4 regions of the Streptomyces corchorusii genome follow, and region 4 is predicted to be linked to each of the others. Evidence: riboswitches for the same ligand, from Rfam matches in the RefSeq annotation. Region 4 holds a riboswitch; each other region holds the start of a gene.
The links. Region 4 has a riboswitch for S-adenosylmethionine ahead of AQJ11_RS19240 (aminotransferase class V-fold PLP-dependent enzyme). Riboswitches for the same ligand answer to the same signal wherever they lie in the genome.

Region 1: it holds a riboswitch for S-adenosylmethionine, as region 4 does, so the genes downstream of both, thrC (threonine synthase) here and AQJ11_RS19240 (aminotransferase class V-fold PLP-dependent enzyme) in region 4, are expected to answer to the same signal.
Region 2: it holds a riboswitch for S-adenosylmethionine, as region 4 does, so the genes downstream of both, AQJ11_RS17215 (DUF3293 domain-containing protein) here and AQJ11_RS19240 (aminotransferase class V-fold PLP-dependent enzyme) in region 4, are expected to answer to the same signal.
Region 3: it holds a riboswitch for S-adenosylmethionine, as region 4 does, so the genes downstream of both, AQJ11_RS07155 (amino acid ABC transporter permease) here and AQJ11_RS19240 (aminotransferase class V-fold PLP-dependent enzyme) in region 4, are expected to answer to the same signal.

What each region holds. Positions count from the first base shown of each region.
Region 1 covers NZ_KQ948360.1:124,122-128,324, forward strand. The annotation lists gene AQJ11_RS26080 (alpha,alpha-trehalose-phosphate synthase (UDP-forming)) at 1-1,208, opposite strand, end outside; gene AQJ11_RS26085 (glucosyl-3-phosphoglycerate synthase) at 1,283-2,227, opposite strand; SAM riboswitch class I at 2,355-2,494, shown strand; gene thrC (threonine synthase) at 2,512-3,795, shown strand; gene AQJ11_RS26095 (MoaD/ThiS family protein) at 3,792-4,067, shown strand.
Region 2 covers NZ_KQ948356.1:369,710-373,912, reverse strand. The annotation lists gene AQJ11_RS17220 (FG-GAP-like repeat-containing protein) at 1-1,563, shown strand, start outside; SAM riboswitch class IV at 1,668-1,783, shown strand; gene AQJ11_RS17215 (DUF3293 domain-containing protein) at 1,829-2,359, shown strand; gene AQJ11_RS17210 (DUF2252 domain-containing protein) at 2,398-3,885, shown strand; gene AQJ11_RS17205 (hypothetical protein) at 4,031-4,203, shown strand, end outside.
Region 3 covers NZ_KQ948352.1:670,250-674,452, reverse strand. The annotation lists gene AQJ11_RS07165 (ABC transporter substrate-binding protein) at 1-421, opposite strand, end outside; gene AQJ11_RS07160 (amino acid ABC transporter ATP-binding protein) at 537-1,325, opposite strand; gene AQJ11_RS07155 (amino acid ABC transporter permease) at 1,322-2,305, opposite strand; SAM riboswitch class IV at 2,659-2,769, opposite strand; gene AQJ11_RS07150 (glutathione S-transferase C-terminal domain-containing protein) at 2,847-3,734, opposite strand; gene AQJ11_RS52360 (putative leader peptide) at 3,817-3,939, opposite strand; gene AQJ11_RS07145 (NAD(P)/FAD-dependent oxidoreductase) at 4,080-4,203, shown strand, end outside.
Region 4 covers NZ_KQ948357.1:160,329-164,531, forward strand. The annotation lists gene qcrB (cytochrome bc1 complex cytochrome b subunit) at 1-630, shown strand, start outside; gene trpD (anthranilate phosphoribosyltransferase) at 753-1,817, shown strand; SAM riboswitch class IV at 1,891-2,008, shown strand; gene AQJ11_RS19240 (aminotransferase class V-fold PLP-dependent enzyme) at 2,140-3,501, shown strand; gene AQJ11_RS19245 (serine/threonine-protein kinase) at 3,552-4,203, shown strand, end outside.

The sequences.
Region 1 (4,203 bases), on a different contig from region 4:
CAGCCCTCGTCGGAGACGACCGGGACCTCCTTGGCGACCAGGTTCATGCCGTCCCGGATGGGGTTCACCAGCGCCACGTCGGCCAGCCGGTACGCGGCCAGGGAGCGGGCGAAGTCGTCCTTCACGTGCAGCACGACCGGGGTCCAGCCGGCCGTGCCGTACCGCTCGTTGATCTCGTCCGCGACCTGCCGGACCTGCGCGGTGTACTCGCGGTACACGGCGAGGTCCTGCCGGGAGGGGTAGGCGAAGGCCACGTGGACGACCTTCTCCCGCCACTCGGGGTGGTCCTCCAGCAGCTGCTCGTACGCCAGCAGCCCGCGCACGATGTTCTTGGACAGCTCGGTCCGGTCCACCCGGACGATCGTCTTGCGGCCTTCTCCGATCTCCGTCCGCAGCGCCGCCATCCGCTCGTCCACGTCCGGCTCGTGCGCCCGCTTGCGCAGGAAGTCCGCGTCCGCGCCCAGCCCGTGCACCCCGATCCGGGTGCCGGAGGGGATACCGGGCCCGAGCACCGCGTGGCAGCAGTCCGTGAACGCGTCCGCCCACCGCTGGGTGAGGAACGCCGCCCGGTCCGCGCCCAGGATGCCGCTGAGCAGCTCGGCCGCGATGTCGTCGGGGAGGAGCCGGAAGTAGTCCGGCGGCGCCCACGGGGTGTGCGAGAAGTGGCCGATGCGCAGGTCGGGCCGGAGCTGGCGGAGCATGCGGGGGGCGAGGGCCAGGTGGTAGTCCTGGATCAGCACGGCCGCGCCCTCGGCCGCCTCCTCGGCCAGCGCCTCGGCGAACGCCCGGTTGTAGGACTCGTACGACGCCCACTGCCGCCGGAAACCGGCGTCGAAGACCGGTTCCAGCGGGGTCTGGTACAGCATGTGGTGGACGAACCAGAGCACCGAGTTGGCGATGTCGTTGTACGCCTCGGCGTGCACGGTCGCGTCGATGTCGAGCATCCGCACCCGCTGCCCGCCGGTGTCCTCGGCCGGCAGCAGCCCGCCGTCCGCGCGCCGGACGGCCGCCCGGTCACCGTCGCCGAGCGCGGCGCACACCCACACCGAGCCCGGACCGGACCCGATGGAGGACAGTCCCGAGACCACCCCGCCGCCGCCCCGCCGGGCGTGCAGCGAGCCGTCCTCGCCCACCTGATAGGAGACCGGGCCGCGGTTCGACGCGACCAGCACCTGAGCCTTCTGAGCAGCATCGAGCGTGGAAGCCATACGCCTCAACCTAGCCCGGCCCCCGACCGCTCAAACGTACGGCCCGCCCGGCGGGCCGACCGTATACGGCCCGTTCAGGCCACCTTCCGTTCGGCGTACTCCGCGATCTCCACCATGGGCGGCCGTTCCTCGGTGTCCACCGAGTAGGTGCGCGGCTCGAACCCGGCCTCCCCCCGCTCGAACTGGGTCAGCGCGGGCCGGACCAGATGGCCGCGGGCGAGCCGGAGCTGGGCGGTGCGGTAGATCGCGGCGGCCATCCGGCCGAGCGCCTGCCCGTCCTGGTGCCGGTGCCTGCGCACGCCCACGTCGACCTGGGCCAGCGCGTCCAGGCCCACCAGGTGCAGCGCGTCCACCAGCATGCCCAGCTCCACGCCGTAGCCCACGGGGAACGGCAGCTGTTCCAGCAGCGTGCGGCGGGCCGCGTACTCGCCGCCCAGCGGCTGCACGAACCCGGCCAGCTGCGGCCAGTGCATGTTCAGCAGCGGACGGGCCATGAGTTCGGTGACCCGGCCGCCCTGCCCGGCACTGCCGCCGAGCGGACGGTCGTACATCGCCTTGACCAGGTCGACGTCCGGGTCGGTGAGCAGCGGGCCGACGATCCCGGAGACGAAGTCGGAGGAGAACTCCCTGAGGTCCGCGTCGATGAAGCAGACGATGTCCCCGCCGGTCACCAGCAGCGACCGCCACAGCACCTCGCCCTTGCCGGGGACGGCCGGGACGCGCGGCAGGATGGCGTCCCGGTGGACGACCCGGGCGCCCGCGCGCGCGGCGACCTCGGAGGTGCGGTCGGTGGAGCCCGAGTCGACGACCACGATCTCGTCGACGAGCGGCACCTGCTCCACGAGGTCGTGGCGGATGACCCCGACGATGTCGCCGACGGTCTCCTCCTCGTTGAGCGCGGGCAGCACGACGCTGATGCTCTGGCCCGTGCGCTGCTTGGCGGCGAGGATCTGGTGCAGCGGGCGATCGGCCACGGACCAGGACCGGGCGGTCAGCCAGCGCTCGACTTCTTCCAGCACAGTCTGTGGCTCCTCGTGTCTCGCGGTTCGGACGACTATCTCAACTGTCCCGGCCGTCGGTTACAGTCTTGAACAACGCCGATGACCATCGCATGTCGGGGGTCGGGTGCGTTCTACAACCGCATACCGCTCATCCAGAGGGGCAGAGGGACACGGCCCGGTGAAGCCCCGGCAACCCCCCTGACCGGACTCGTTCGCGCGAGGCTCACGGCCAGGGAAGGTGCCAATTCCGTCTCACGGCGAGATGCGTCGTGAGGAAGATGAGGAGAAAGGGCCTCGCCTCCATGGCTGTGCAGACAGTTGCCACCACCAGCGAATCCACCGTCGACCTCGGCCCCGCCGCGGCCCTGAGCTGTCGCGAGTGCGGTCACCGGGTGCCGCTCGGCCCGGTCTTCGCCTGCGAGGAGTGCTTCGGCCCGCTGGAGATCGCCTACGACTTCTCCGGCTACGACACCGAGGAACTGCGCCGCCGCATCGAGGCGGGCCCCGCGAACATCTGGCGCTACGCGCCCCTGCTGCCGGTACCGGCGGACGTCGCCGGCAAGCCGAACATCAACCCGGGCTGGACCAAGCTCGTCCAGGCCGACAACCTGGCCCGCGAGCTGGGCGTGACCGGCGGTCTGTACGTGAAGGACGACTCCGGCAACCCGACCCACTCCTTCAAGGACCGGGTCGTGGCCCAGGCCCTGGAGGCCGCCCGCGCCTTCGGCTTCACCACCCTGTCGTGCTCCTCGACCGGCAACCTGGCCGGCGCCGTCGGCGCCGCCGCCGCCCGCGCCGGCTTCCGCTCCTGCGTGTTCATCCCGCACGACCTGGAGCAGGGCAAGATCGTGATGGCCGCGGTCTACGGCGGTGAACTCGTCGGCATCGAGGGCAACTACGACGACGTGAACCGCTTCTGCTCCGAGCTGATCGGCGACCCGGCCGGCGAGGGCTGGGGCTTCGTCAACGTCAACCTGCGGCCGTACTACGCGGAGGGCTCCAAGACCCTGGCGTACGAGATCTGCGAGCAGCTCGGCTGGCGGCTGCCGGACCAGATCGTGGTCCCGATCGCCTCCGGTTCCCAGCTCACGAAGATCGACAAGGGGCTCCAGGAGCTGATCAAGCTCGGTCTGGTCGAGGACAGGCCGTACAAGATCTTCGGCGCCCAGGCCGAGGGCTGCTCCCCGGTCTCCACCGCCTTCAAGGCCGGCCACGACGTCGTACGGCCCCAGAAGCCGAACACCATCGCCAAGTCCCTGGCCATCGGCAACCCGGCCGACGGGCCGTACGTCCTGGACATCGCGCGCCGCACCGGCGGTGCCGTGGAGGACGTGACGGACGAGGAGGTCGTGGACGCGATCAAGCTGCTCGCGCGGACCGAGGGCATCTTCGCGGAGACCGCCGGCGGCGTGACCGTCGGCGTCACCCGCAAGCTGCTGGAGGCGGGCGTGCTGGACCCGGCGAAGACCACGGTCGTCCTCAACACCGGCGACGGCCTGAAGACCCTGGACGCGGTGGCCGGCACCGGCCTCACCGCCACCATCCGCCCGACCCTGGACTCCTTCCGAGAGGCTGGCCTCGCATGAGCGTGACCGTTCGCATCCCCACCATCCTGCGCACCTACACCGGCGGGCGGGCCGAGGTCGCCGCCGAGGGGACGACGCTCGGCGAGGTCATCGCCGACCTGGAGAAGAACCACACGGGCATCGCCGCGCGCGTGCTGGACGACCAGGGCAAGCTGCGCCGGTTCGTGAACGTGTACGTCAACGACGACGACGTCCGTTTTGAGCAGGGTCTGGACACGGTGACCCCGGAGGGCGCCGGCGTCTCGATCATCCCGGCGGTCGCCGGCGGCTGAGCCGCGGATCGGCCCGCTCATTACCTTCGGTAACCGCGGTTACCGGCTGTTCGCCCGATTGCCCCCTCCGTGAGAGAAGCGGAGGGGGCAATTCTGTGTGATTGAGCGCGGTAGAGTTGGGGAACACGGCCCCGGT
Region 2 (4,203 bases), on a different contig from region 4:
AGCGGCGCCGCGAGCGGCGGGAAGGTCACGGCCACCCGGCTCCCCGCGGGAACCGCCGTCGAGTCCTTCACCACCCGCGACGGCTGCACCCCGTCCGACCTCCAGGCCGTGGGCCGCTTCGTCTACTGGGTCTGCCGGGACGCCTGGGGCGACGTACACGGCGCGGGCCTGTACGACCGTACGACCAAGCGCACCTCCACCGCCCCGGACAGCCGGGTCCTGCTCGGGGACGGATACCTGGTCGAGCGGGTTCCCGGCACCCAGTCGCACAGCGGGCTGAGGCTGCTCGACCTGCACAACGGGCTGCCGGCCGGCGGCAGTCACACCGACCTGCCGAGCCGCGAGCTGGCCGACTGGACCGACCTCGGCCAGGAGAACACCGGGGCCGGGACCAGCTGGACCGTGGACCGCTTCGGCGGCGGCGTCGCCTACGCCGACCGCGACCAGCGCGTGCACGTCGTACCGGCCGGCGTCCCGGCGTCACCGCTCACGGCCGTCGACGCCACGGTCACCGCGGGCTCCGCGAACTGGTCCGGCACCTGGTGGCTGTCCAAGCCCGCCGCCGACTGGAAGGTGACCGTGCGCCGGAAGGCGTCCGGCGCCACCGTCCGTACGCTCTCCGGCGGCACGGCCCGGGGCCTGCTGACGGCCGCCTGGGACGGCAGGGACACCGCGGGCCGCCTGGTCGCCAACGGCGCCTACACCTGGACCCTCACCGCCCGGCCCGCCGACGGCCAGGGCGCCGCGCTCACCCTCTCCGGAGACGTCAAGGTGACCGCCGGAACGGCGGCACCGCGCGACTACGCCGGCAACGACGGGGTCGGTGACGTCCTCACCCTCAGCTCCTCCGGCACCCTCACCGTCCGGCGCGGCACCGGTACGGGCACGCTGGGCGGCACCGTCTCCGGCTCCGGCTGGCCGGCCACCGCCCGGATCGTGCCGTTCGGCGACCTGGACGGCGACCACTGCAACGACGTGCTGGTCCGCACCGGCGGCGCCCTGCGGGCGTACCGCCCGGCCTGCGGCAAGGCCCCGACGCCCGCCACGCACTCCACCTCGCTCGGCACCTCCGGCTGGAACGCGTACGACGTCCTGACCTCACCCGGCGACGTCAACGGCGACGGCCGGCCCGACCTGATCGGCCGCCAGTCCTCGACCGGGGACGTCTACCTCTTCAAGGGCACGGCGAACGGCAGGCTCGCCGCGCGCACGAAGATCGCCTCCCACTGGACCGGCTACAAGAAGATCGTCGGCGCCGGTGACCTCACCGGCGACGGCCGCGGCGACCTCCTCGTCCAGGACAAGTCCGACGAGCTGTGGCGGTACGAGGCCAACACCACGGGCACGGGCGGCTTCAAGGCCCGCGTCAAGGTGTTCGCCGACTGGGGCGCCTCCTACAACGCCGTCGTCGGCGCGGGCGACTTCACCGGCGACGGCCGCGCGGACCTCGTGGCCCGCGACACGGCGGGCACCGTGTGGCGCTACAACGGCAACGGCAAGGGCTCGTTCGGGGGCCGCGTGAAGATCGCCACGGGGTGGAAGGGGTACAAGGCCGTCATGTGACGGCAGATGTGACGCCACATGCGACGTCAGACGTGGCGTCACGTGACGGCGGCGACGGGGCCCGTGCTGGACTTCGCGCTGGGCCCCGTGGCAGGATCCGCCTCGGTCACGAAGCCGATCGCGCCCCTGGACGAGCGTCGGCTGGCAACCTCGCTCACCGCGCAAGGTGCCCTCCAGGGAAGACCGGGCCCCCACGGTCCCGTGGGGGTAAGCGCGGATCTCCCTGCCCGGCGGGTAAGGGGGTCCCTCTCGAACGGAGACCCTCATGGCCGCCGGCGTCCCGATCACGCACACCCCTCGGTGGGCTCTCTACCAGCAGGCCGTCGTGGACGTGGAGTTGCCCGAAGGACCGGTCCGCGTCACCCCGGCACCGCCCGGGGTGGCGGTGGGCCGGTTCCCCGTCCCGCACGGGGAGACCATCCACGTGGTCACGGCCCACAATCCCCGGGGCACCCACGCCTCCCGGCAGCACAACCACCGCGCGCATCAACGACTGCTCGGCCTGCTGCGCGGACGGGGGCTCGCGTGGTGGCCCGCTGTCGGCGGTGACCCGGACGGCCGGCACACCGAGGTGAGCGTGGCGATCGTCGGCCTGAGCGACGACGAAGCGCGCGCGCTGGGACGGGAGTTCGGGCAGGACGCGGTGTTCGCCTGGTCGGCGCCGGCATGGCGGCTGCTCGCCTGCTTCGGCGCCGGGGAGGCACTGACACTCGGATGGCGGGCTGCGGAAGGACTTTCAGGGTCTTTGCCCGCGGGCGCGCTGAGCGGGTGCGCGGAGTTTCCCCCAGGGTGCTGACGGCTTTCGGCCACCGGCTGTACGGTCTCCCCGAGTTGATGTTCGTACCGTCGCCAGTTCGAAGGCGGGCGGGTCGTGCGGGGAAGGCGGTCGCGGTGACCGGAACCGATGTGGGAGCGACGGACGCGGCGGACCGGGGCGCGCGCCGCCTGCCCCGGGTGCGCGGGTTCGCCGCATGGCCGCCGCAGGGCTCGCCGAAGGAGGAGGGCAAGGCGCTCCGGGCGGGTGTGCCGCGCTCCGCCCACCGCACGCTGGACCTGGACGCCGCGCGCCCCGACGCGGTGAGCGCGGTGGCCGAGTCCAACGCCGGCCGCCTCGCCGAACTGACCCCGCTGCGCGTGGGCCGGATGGCGGCCACCCCCTTCGCCTTCCTGCGCGGCTCCGCCGCACTCATGGCGTACGACCTCGCGCGCACCCCCACCACCAGGATCGCCACCCAGATCTGCGGTGACGCCCACGCGGCCAACTTCGGGCTGTACGGCGACGCCCGCGGCGACCTCGTCATCGACCTCAACGACTTCGACGAGACCGCGCACGGCCCCTGGGAGTGGGACCTCAAGCGGCTCGTGGCCTCGCTGGTGCTCGCCGGCCGCGAGGCGGGCGCCGACGAGGACACCTGCCGCGCCGCGGCCCGGGACGCGGCCGGCGCCTACCGCCGCACCATGCGGCTGCTCGCCAAACTGCCCGCGCTCGACGCCTGGAACGCCATCGCGGACGAGGAACTGGTCTCCCACACCGACGCCCACGACCTGCTCGGCACGCTCCAGCGGGTCTCGGAGAAGGCCCGGGCCAACACCAGCGGCCGGTTCGCCGCGAAGTCGACCGAGCCGGTGCCGGACGGCGGACGCCGGTTCGTGCCCGCGCCGCCGGTGCTGCGCCGCGTACCGGACGCGGAGGCCGCCGCGGTCGCCGCGTCCCTGGAGTCGTACGTCGGCACCCTCGGCGAGGACCGCCACCCGCTGCTCGCCCGGCACGCCGTGCACGACGTCGCCTTCCGGGTGGTCGGCACCGGCAGCGTCGGCACCCGGTCCTACGTCGTCCTGCTCCTCGACCACCGGGGCGAGCCCCTGGTCCTCCAGGTGAAGGAGGCCCGTCCCTCCGCGCTCGTCCCGCACCTGGTCACGGCCGGTTTCGAGGCGCCCGCGGTGCCGCACGAGGGGCGCCGCGTGGTCCTCGGGCAGAAGCGGATGCAGGTCGTCAGCGACACCTTGCTGGGCTGGACCACCGTCGAGGGGCGCCCGTACCAGGTGCGGCAGTTCCGCAACCGCAAGGGCAGCGTCGACCCGGCCGCCCTCGCCGCCGACCAGATCGACGACTACGGCCGCATGACCGGCGCCCTGCTGGCCCGCGCCCACTCCCACAGCGCCGACCCCCGGCTGATCGCCGGCTACTGCGGCAAGAACGAGGAGCTGGACGAGGCGATGGCCGCGTTCGCCGTCGCCTACGCCGACCGCACGGAGGCGGACCACGCCGAGCTGGTCGCGGGGATCAGGGCGGGGCGGATCGAGGCGGAGCTGGGGGTCTGAGGGGGGTCCGGGGAGGGTGCAGCGGGACGGTTTGCCGGGAGTTCGCCGGAGTCCGAGCGGTGGCGTGCCGGGGTCCGAGGGGTGGTGCGCCGGGAGCGTGGGAACCGCGCCCGGGCCGAGCCGGGGCAACGGCTACGCTGGGCGGGTGACAACCCCGGAAGCCGGCCAGTCCCAGGCCCCCCGCCCCGAGGAACGGCTGGAACAGGCCGTACGGGCCGCCGAGCAGGCGTTGATCGAGTACGAGATCGCCGTGGAGACCTTCCGCGTCGAGGTCGAGAACTTCGCCCGCCTCCACGAACAGCGGCTCGGCCCGCTCTA
Region 3 (4,203 bases), on a different contig from region 4:
CGACGCCGACGAAGAGGTTCTCCCAGGTGGAGTTCCTGATCTCGGGCTTCAGGCCGAGGACCGCGGCCACCAGGCGGCCGAGGTCGGGCTCGGAGCCGGTGAGGGTCTTCTGGTCGCTGCCCACGAAGTTCAGCGGCGCGGAGCCCGAGGGCAGGGCTCCGACGCCGATGACGAGCTTGCCGCTCCTGCGCACGGAGGCGGGCAGTTCGGCGCTGATGGACTTCACTTCGGAGACCTTCAGCGCGGTCTCCTTGGCGGCTCCGTTGGACAGCCGCCCCACGGTCACCGTGCCGGCGGTGTCGGTCTTGGTGACGGCTTCGCTGTCGCCTCCGCAGGCGGCGAGCCCGGTGGCGAGGGTGGCGACGGCGGTCGCCGCGGTGATGCCGCGGAACACGGCGCGTCGGGAGAGGTGGCTGGGCATGGCGTGGCTGTCCTTGTCTCGCTGATGAGGGTGATGAGCGATGGGAGTGCGGTGGGGGGTGGGGGTCGTGGAGGGCCCGAGCGGCCGAGCCCGGACACCTTGCCGGGCGGCGCGGTCAGAGCACCTTGCCGAGGAATTCCCGGGTCCGTGTATGCCGGGGCCGGTCCAGCACCTCGCCGGGCGGGCCCTGTTCGACGATCCGGCCGCCGTCGATGAAGACGACCCGGTCGGCGACCTCGCGGGCGAAGCCGATCTCGTGGGTGACGATGACGAGGGTGGTGCCGCTGGTGGCCAGGTCCTTGATGACGGCCAGCACCTCGCCGACGAGTTCGGGATCGAGTGCCGAGGTCGGCTCGTCGAAGAGGATGATCCCGGGCCGCAGGGCGAGGGCGCGGGCGATGGCGACGCGCTGCTGCTGGCCGCCGGACAGCTGCCGCGGGTAGGCGCCGGTCTTGTCGCCGAGTCCGACGCGGTCGAGGAGTTCCCGGGCGAGTTCCCGGGCCGCCGCCCTGGTCAGCCTGCCGGTGGCGGCGGGTGCCGCGGCGACGTTCTCCAGGACGGTCAGGTGCGGGAAGAGGTTGAAGTTCTGGAAGACGAAGCCGATCCGGCTGCGCTGGGCGAGGATGGCGCGCTCGCTGAGTTCCCTGAGCCGGTCCCCGTGCCGCTTCACCCCGATCAGCTCGCCGCCCACGCTGACGTGGCCGATCTCGGGCTTCTCCAGGTGGTTGACGACCCTGAGCAGCGTGGACTTGCCGGAGCCGGACGGTCCGAGGATCACCGTGACCTCGCCGGGGCGGACGGTCAGGTCGATGCCGTCGAGGACGCGGTGGGAGCCGTACCACTTGTGGACGCCGTGCACTTCGAGCGCGGCGGGGGCGGCCTTCGGCAGGGTCTGCGCGGTCATACGGCGGCCTCCCGGCTCAGCCGGGCCCGCAGGTCGGCGAGGCCGGCCCGGGCCTTCTGCAAGGGGGTCGGCGGCAGGGTGCGGGTGGCGCCCCGGGCGTAGTACCGCTCGACGTAGAACTGGACGACGGACACGGCGCTGGTGAGGATCAGGTACCAGACGGTGGCGACCATCAGCAGCGGCACGACGTCACCGGGGTAGGTGCTGCCCATCGACTGCACCGCGCCGAACAGGTCGAGCAGCGACACGTAGAAGACCAGGGACGTGCTCTTGACGAGGCCGATGAGCTGGTTGACGTAGTTCGGGGTGATGGACCTGAGGGCCTGCGGGAAGACGATCCTGCGGAACCGGTAGCCCTGGGGCAGGCCGAGCGCGGCGGCGGCCTCGTGCTGTCCCTGGTCGACGGAGAGGATGCCGCCGCGGACCACCTCGGCCGCGTACGCCGCCTCGTTGAGGCTGAGGCCGATGACGGCGATCGTCATGTCCGTGGCCAGCCGGGACTCGTCGAAGGTGACGAAGGCGGGTCCGAACGGCACGCCGAGGCTCAACGTCTTGTACAGGGCACTGAAGTTGTACAGGAAGATCAGTACGACGATGAGCGGTACGGAGCGGAACAGCCAGGTGTAGGTCCAGCTGACCGCGCGCAGCACCGGGCTCCCGGAGAGCCGGGCGAGTGCCAGCAGGATGCCGCCGAGGAGCCCCAGGACGGCGCTGAGCGCGGCGACTTCGAGGGTGACGAGGAGGCCGTCGAGGACGGTGGGGCGCAGGAACCAGTAACGGAAGCGGTCCCACTGGTAGAAGGGGTTCGTGACCAGTCCGTGCAGGATCTGCGCGACGAGCACGAGGACGACGGCGGTGACGATCCACCGGCCGGGCCGGCGCAGCGGCTGGACCCGCTGGGCGGACGGGGATTCTGACGGTGTGTCGGCGGGGGCCGGCGCCTCGGCTAGGGAGACGGCGGCGCCTGGGAGTTCACTCATGGCGGGCTCCGGCGGAGTCGGTCACCCCGGGGCCGCGCGGGAGCGGAGGTGGGCCACGACGGCACTGGGGCACGAGGCGGCGCACGGACAGGCGCGGAACCGGGGGCTGGGCGGACAACGGCACACCGGACGGACGGTGTGCGGCGGGAACGCGGGGGCTGGGAGGAGACGTCAGCCCTGACAGCGGGCAGAGCCCGGTGCGGTACACAGTGCGCTGTTCACGCGGAGCAGATCGACGGCGCGGTCGGCGACGAGGAGACCGGCGTACGACGGTACGCAGCCCTGGGGGCGGCTCGCGGCCGTCCTGGGAGCTGCGTACATGGCGTCACCTGTCACTGTTGCGGCCCCGGGGGGCCTCGCGCTTACCGAAAACGTCATCCGGTCCGGTCGTCACCTGGGGCACCCCACCGCGATGCGAGGGTTGCCGGTCAGCGAGCCAGGGCTTGGCGCTGACGCTCATGACCGTTCTGAGCCGTAAGTAAGGCAGTTGCCCGTTCGAATGTCAACGGCCGTCCGCCCAGTGGACATCACAGGCCCGCTCTCACCTGCGCGAAGCGTCCGGGGCGTCCGCGGCATGGCCTGCCCAGTCCAGGATCTGGACAGCGGCTCCGGCGGCCTCCAGGCCCTGGCAGCGGCCGTGGTGGCGGCGGGCGATGCCGTCGAGGTCGAGGTGGCGGCCGAAGGCGGGGTGGGCGGCCAGGCGGCGGGCGTAGGCCCACAGGGCGTGGTGGCCGGCGATGCGGTGCACGGCGGAGGCGTCGAGGTGGCAGCGGTGGACGGTGTCGAGCTGCACGAGGGTGACCCACAGCTCGATGTCGGCGGCGGTGAGCCGGTCGTCGGCCAGGTACTCCTCGCCGCTCAGCCGCCGCTCCAGCCGGCCCAGGGTGTCCAGCAGCACGTCGAGGGCGGCGGCTCGTTCGGCGGGGTCGGCACCGGCGCGTCCGGCGCTCTGCGCGGCCTCCTCGATGCCCTCGGCGCACATCCGCTCGACGGCCTCGATCACGGACTCCAGGCCGGAGGGGTACAGGCGGGCGTCGCCGCCCGGCCTGAAGCGGTCCAGGTCGCGCAGGATGTCGGGGGTGTGGGTGCTGACGATGCGTCCGGACCAGTCGTCGCTGAGCACGGGTGCGAGCGCCGGGCCGGTGTAGTGGTGGGCGCTCGCCTCGTAGAGCGGGCGGAGCACGGCGTGGCCGCCGCCGGGACAGTCCGGGACGGCGGGCAGGAGGGTGACGGGACAACGGGCGTCCAGGCCGAGCAGGCTGTGGCCGACGGCGAGGCGCAGCCCGTCGGGGCAGGCGGTCGACAGATGGAGCCGGTAGCGGTGCGGCACGGCGTAGTGGCCGCTGCGCGCGTCCCGGCCGATCCGGCCCCGGAAGACGGGTGCGGTGGCGCGGGTGGACGGGACGGCGGCGAGCGGAGTGATGGACATGCGTCTCCCCGGGTGGTGGGTGTGCGAAGGGGCGCGCCGGCGCGGGCGTGACCGGCCGGTGGGGGCGAAGGGGCGGCCCGGCTCAGCGGTGGCGGCTGATCGCGCTGCAAACGCGCTGGAGGTCGATGTGGCGACGGGAGGTGAGCAGGGGTACGCGCAACGGCGTCCGGCCCGTCCGGCCGGTGCCCGTTCCGCGGCGCGTCATGATTCCCTACCTGTTCACTAGGATTCCCTCCCTGGAGTGTCGAACGGGCTCCGTACGACGTCAAGGGGGCGTCCACGCCTGGGGATCGATGTCGGCGCCGGGTACTCCTCAGAGAGAGGAACATGTGACATAGTACTGGCGTGGCGAAGCTACTGACCTGCGATGTCGTGGTCGTCGGGGCCGGAATGACGGGCGCGGCCTGCGCCCTGTACGCCGCGCGCGCCGGACTCGACGTACGACTGGTGGACCGGGGCCCGGTGGCCG
Region 4 (4,203 bases):
CTGGGCGTGTTCATCCCGCTGGTGCTGTTCGGCGTGATCCTCGGCGCGATCGCGATGTACCCGTTCATCGAGGCCTGGGTCACCGGGGACAAGCGCGAGCACCACATCCTGGACCGCCCGCGCAACGCCCCGACGCGTACGGCGTTCGGTGTCGCCTGGCTGACCGTGTACTTCGTGATGCTGATCGGTGGCGGCAACGACATCTTCGCCACGCACTTCCACCTGTCGATCAACGCGGTCACCTGGTTCGTCCGGATCGCCTACTTCGTGGCTCCGGTCCTCGCCTTCATCGCCACCAAGCGGATCTGCCTGGGTCTCCAGCGCCGCGACCGCGACAAGGTGCTGCACGGCCGCGAGACCGGCATCATCAAGCGGCTGCCGCACGGTGAGTTCATCGAGGTGCACGAGCCGCTCAGCCAGGAGCAGCTGCACACGCTCACCTCGCACGAGCAGTACCGGCCGGCCGAGATCGGTCCGACGGTCGACGAGAACGGGGTCGAGCGCAAGGTCCCGGCCTCGGAGAAGCTGCGGGCGAAGCTGTCCAACGCCTACTTCGGCGAGGACAACCAGATCCCGAAGCCGACCGTCGAGGAGTACAAGGAGATCACGAGCGGCCACGGCCACCACTGATCCCCGCGTCGCCACGCCACGCTGAAGGGCCCCGTCCGCAACCCGGACGGGGCCCTTCGCCGTGCCGCCCGGCTGGATAGGGTGGTGTACGACGTAGCAGGAACCTGTTCAAGGAGCGGCTGATGAGCGCTGTGACCCCCGCTGGAGGCGACACCGCGGCGGGCCGCTCCTGGCCCGCCCTGCTGAACGGTCTGCTGGACGGCCGGGACCTGTCCGCCGACGACACCGCCTGGGCGATGGACCTGATCATGCGCGGGGAGGCGACCGACGCGCAGATCGCCGGGTTCATGGTGGCGCTGCGGGCCAAGGGCGAGACGGTCCAGGAGATCACCGGACTGGTCCGGACGATGTACGCACACGCGAACGTCATCGAGGTGCCCGGTCCGGCCGTGGACATCGTCGGCACCGGCGGCGACGGCGCGAAGACGGTGAACATCTCCACCATGTCCTCGATCGTCGTCGCGGGCACGGGGGCGAAGGTCGTCAAGCACGGCAACCGCGCCGCGTCCTCCGCCTCCGGCTCCTCCGACGTCCTGGAGAAGCTGGGCGTCAACCTCAACCTGAGTCCGCAGCGGGTGGCCGAGGTGGCCGAGGAGGCCGGCATCACCATCTGCTTCGCGGTGCGGTTCCACCCGTCCCTGCGCCATGTCGCCGCGGCCCGCGGCCAGTTGGGCATCCGGACCACCTTCAACGTGCTGGGCCCGCTGACCAACCCCGCGCAGGTGCGGTCGCAGGCCGTCGGTGTCGCGGATCCCCGCATGGCGCCGATCGTCGCCGGTGTCCTCGCCGAGCGCGGCAACTCCGCACTGGTCTTCCGGGGCGAGGACGGCCTGGACGAGCTGACCGTCACCGCCGCCTCCCGGGTGTGGGTGGTCCGGGACGGCAAGGTCACGGAGGAGGTCTTCGACCCGCGCGAGGCCGGCATCGACCTCGTCCCCGTGGACGCCCTGCGCGGCGCCGACGCCTCCTACAACGCCGAGGTCGCCCGCCGGCTGCTGGACGGCGAGCGGGGGGCCGTACGGGACGCCGTGCTGCTGAACTCGGCGGCGGCGCTGGTGGCCCTGGAGCCGACGGACGCGCCGCTCACCGAGCAGATCCGCGCGGGCATGGCGCGGGCCGCGGAGTCGATCGACTCGGGCGCGGCCAAGCGCACCCTGGAGCGCTGGGTGGCCGTCAGCAACGCCTGACGCCCCTGGGAGTCGTCCCGCGATCCGGACACGGGTTGCGGGACGACGATCACTTCAGTACGTTCCTGTACCAGGTCATGAGTGACAGTCATGAGGCCCCGGCCGACTGTCCGGCAACCCTCCGTCCGTGGCGGGGTGCCCCGGGTGAAGACCAGGTCGTACGGCAGCAAGGCCTACGGCAAGCGCGGACCCCTCACACACCAGGGGTCCTGGTCGTTCGAGGGAGTCTTCCGTGAGCAAGCGAATGCGTTAGGGCCGCAGAGCCCCGCCTCCGCACACCCCTTTTTCTCTCTTCTTCGCATGCCTTCACGGGAGTTCCGCCATGTCTGTCTCCACCGCTGCCGCCGACCAGTCCGTTTGCACCCCTCTGCCCGTTCTGGGGCGAGATGTCACCGTCCCGCTGGTCACCGGCGGCGAAGTCAGCTACGCCGCCCTGGACTACGCCGCCAGCGCCCCCGCCCTCCAGCGCGTCTGGGACGACGTCGCCGCGTACGCCCCGTACTACGGCAGTGTCCACCGCGGCGCCGGCTACCTCTCCCAGCTCTCCACCGACCTGTTCGAGAACGCCCGCAAGACGGTCGCCGAGTTCCTCGGCTGCCGCCCGGCCGACCAGGTGATCTTCACCCGTTCGACCACCGACTCCCTCAACCTGCTGGCCCGGGCGATCCCGGCCGACTGCGAGGTCTTCGTCTTCGAGACCGAGCACCACGCCTCCCTGCTGCCCTGGCAGGACGCGCGGGTCACCTACCTCGACGCCCCGCGCACCCCGCGGCAGGCCGTGGAGACCCTGGAGCGGGCCCTCGCCGGCCGCGACCCGTACGGCCCGGCCCTGGTCTGCGTCACCGGCGCCTCCAACGTCACCGGCGAGCTGTGGCCGGTGCGCGAACTGGCCGCCGCCGCCCACGCCCACGGCGCCCGCATCGTCCTGGACGCCGCCCAGCTGGCCCCGCACCACCCGGTGGACCTGCGTGACCTGGACGTCGACTGGATCGCCTTCTCCGGCCACAAGCTGTACGCCCCCTTCGGCTCCGGTGTCCTGGCCGGCCGCGCCGACTGGCTCCAGGCGGCCGAGCCGTACCTCGCGGGCGGCGGCGCCAGCCGCAGGGTCACCCGGCGCCAGGACGGCGGCGTGGCCGTCGAGTGGCACGAGACCGCGGCCCGGCACGAGGCGGGCTCCCCGAACGTCATCGGCGCCTACGCCATCGCCTCCGCCTGCAAGGCCCTCACCGAGGCCGGCTGGGACACCCTCGTCGCCCGCGAACAGCACCTGATCGCCAAGGTCCGCGAGGGCCTGGCCGAGGTGCCCGAGGTGCGCGTGCTGTCCCTCTTCGGCGACGACGCCCCGCGCGTCGGCGTCCTCTCCTTCGTCGTCGAGGGCTGGAACAGCTCGCACTTCGCCGCCGCGCTCTCCGCCGAGTACGGCATCGGCGTCCGCGACGGCCTCTTCTGCGCCCACCCCCTGGTCCGCACCCTGCTCGGCAGCGACCCGCAGACCCAGGGCGAGTGCGGCGCCCCCGAGGCGGCCCCGGGCGAGAAGTCCCTCAACGCCATCCGCGTCAGCTTCGGCGCGGGCACGCCGGACGAGCACGTGGAGCGCTTCGTCAACGCCGTCAGGGAACTGGTGGCGGAGGGCGCGAAGTGGCAGTACCGCACGGAGGACGGCCGCTGCGTGCCGGCGGTCTGAACGGCGCTATAACCTCCCCTTGACACCACGTCGGACAGGGGGACCCCGGAGTGCAGCCGCTGCGCGCCACAGATCCGCGCCACATCGGCCCGTACGCCACCACGCACAGACTGGGCGCGGGCGGCATGGGCGAGGTCTACCTCGCCGAGTCCCGCACCGGGCTGCGGCTCGCGGTGAAGGTGGTACGGGCCGAGCACGCCGAGGACCGCACCTTCCGCGCCCGCTTCCGCCACGAGGTCCGCGCCGCCCAGACCGTCGGCGGCGCGGACACCTACACCGCACGGGTCGTGGACGCCGACACCGATGCCGAACGGCCCTGGATGGCAACGGAGTTCGTCTCCGGACCCAACCTGCGGGACGCCATCTTGGACCACGGCGCGCTGCCGCGCCCCGCGGTCCGGATCCTCGCCGCCGCGCTCGGCGAGGCGCTGGCGGCCATCCACGCCAAGGGGCTGGTCCACCGGGACCTGAAGCCGTCGAACATCCTGCTGGGCCCGGACGGGCCGCGGGTCATCGACTTCGGGATCGTCCGGGCGCTGGAGGCCACCGCGCTGACCCGCACCGGCGCGGTCGTCGGCTCGGTCGGCTACGTCTCGCCGGAGCAGATCCGCAACGGCGGCCAGGTCGGCCCGCCCAGCGACGTCTTCTCCCTCGGCGCGGTCCTCGCGTACGCGGCGGCCGGCCGGGAGCCGTTCGGGGAGG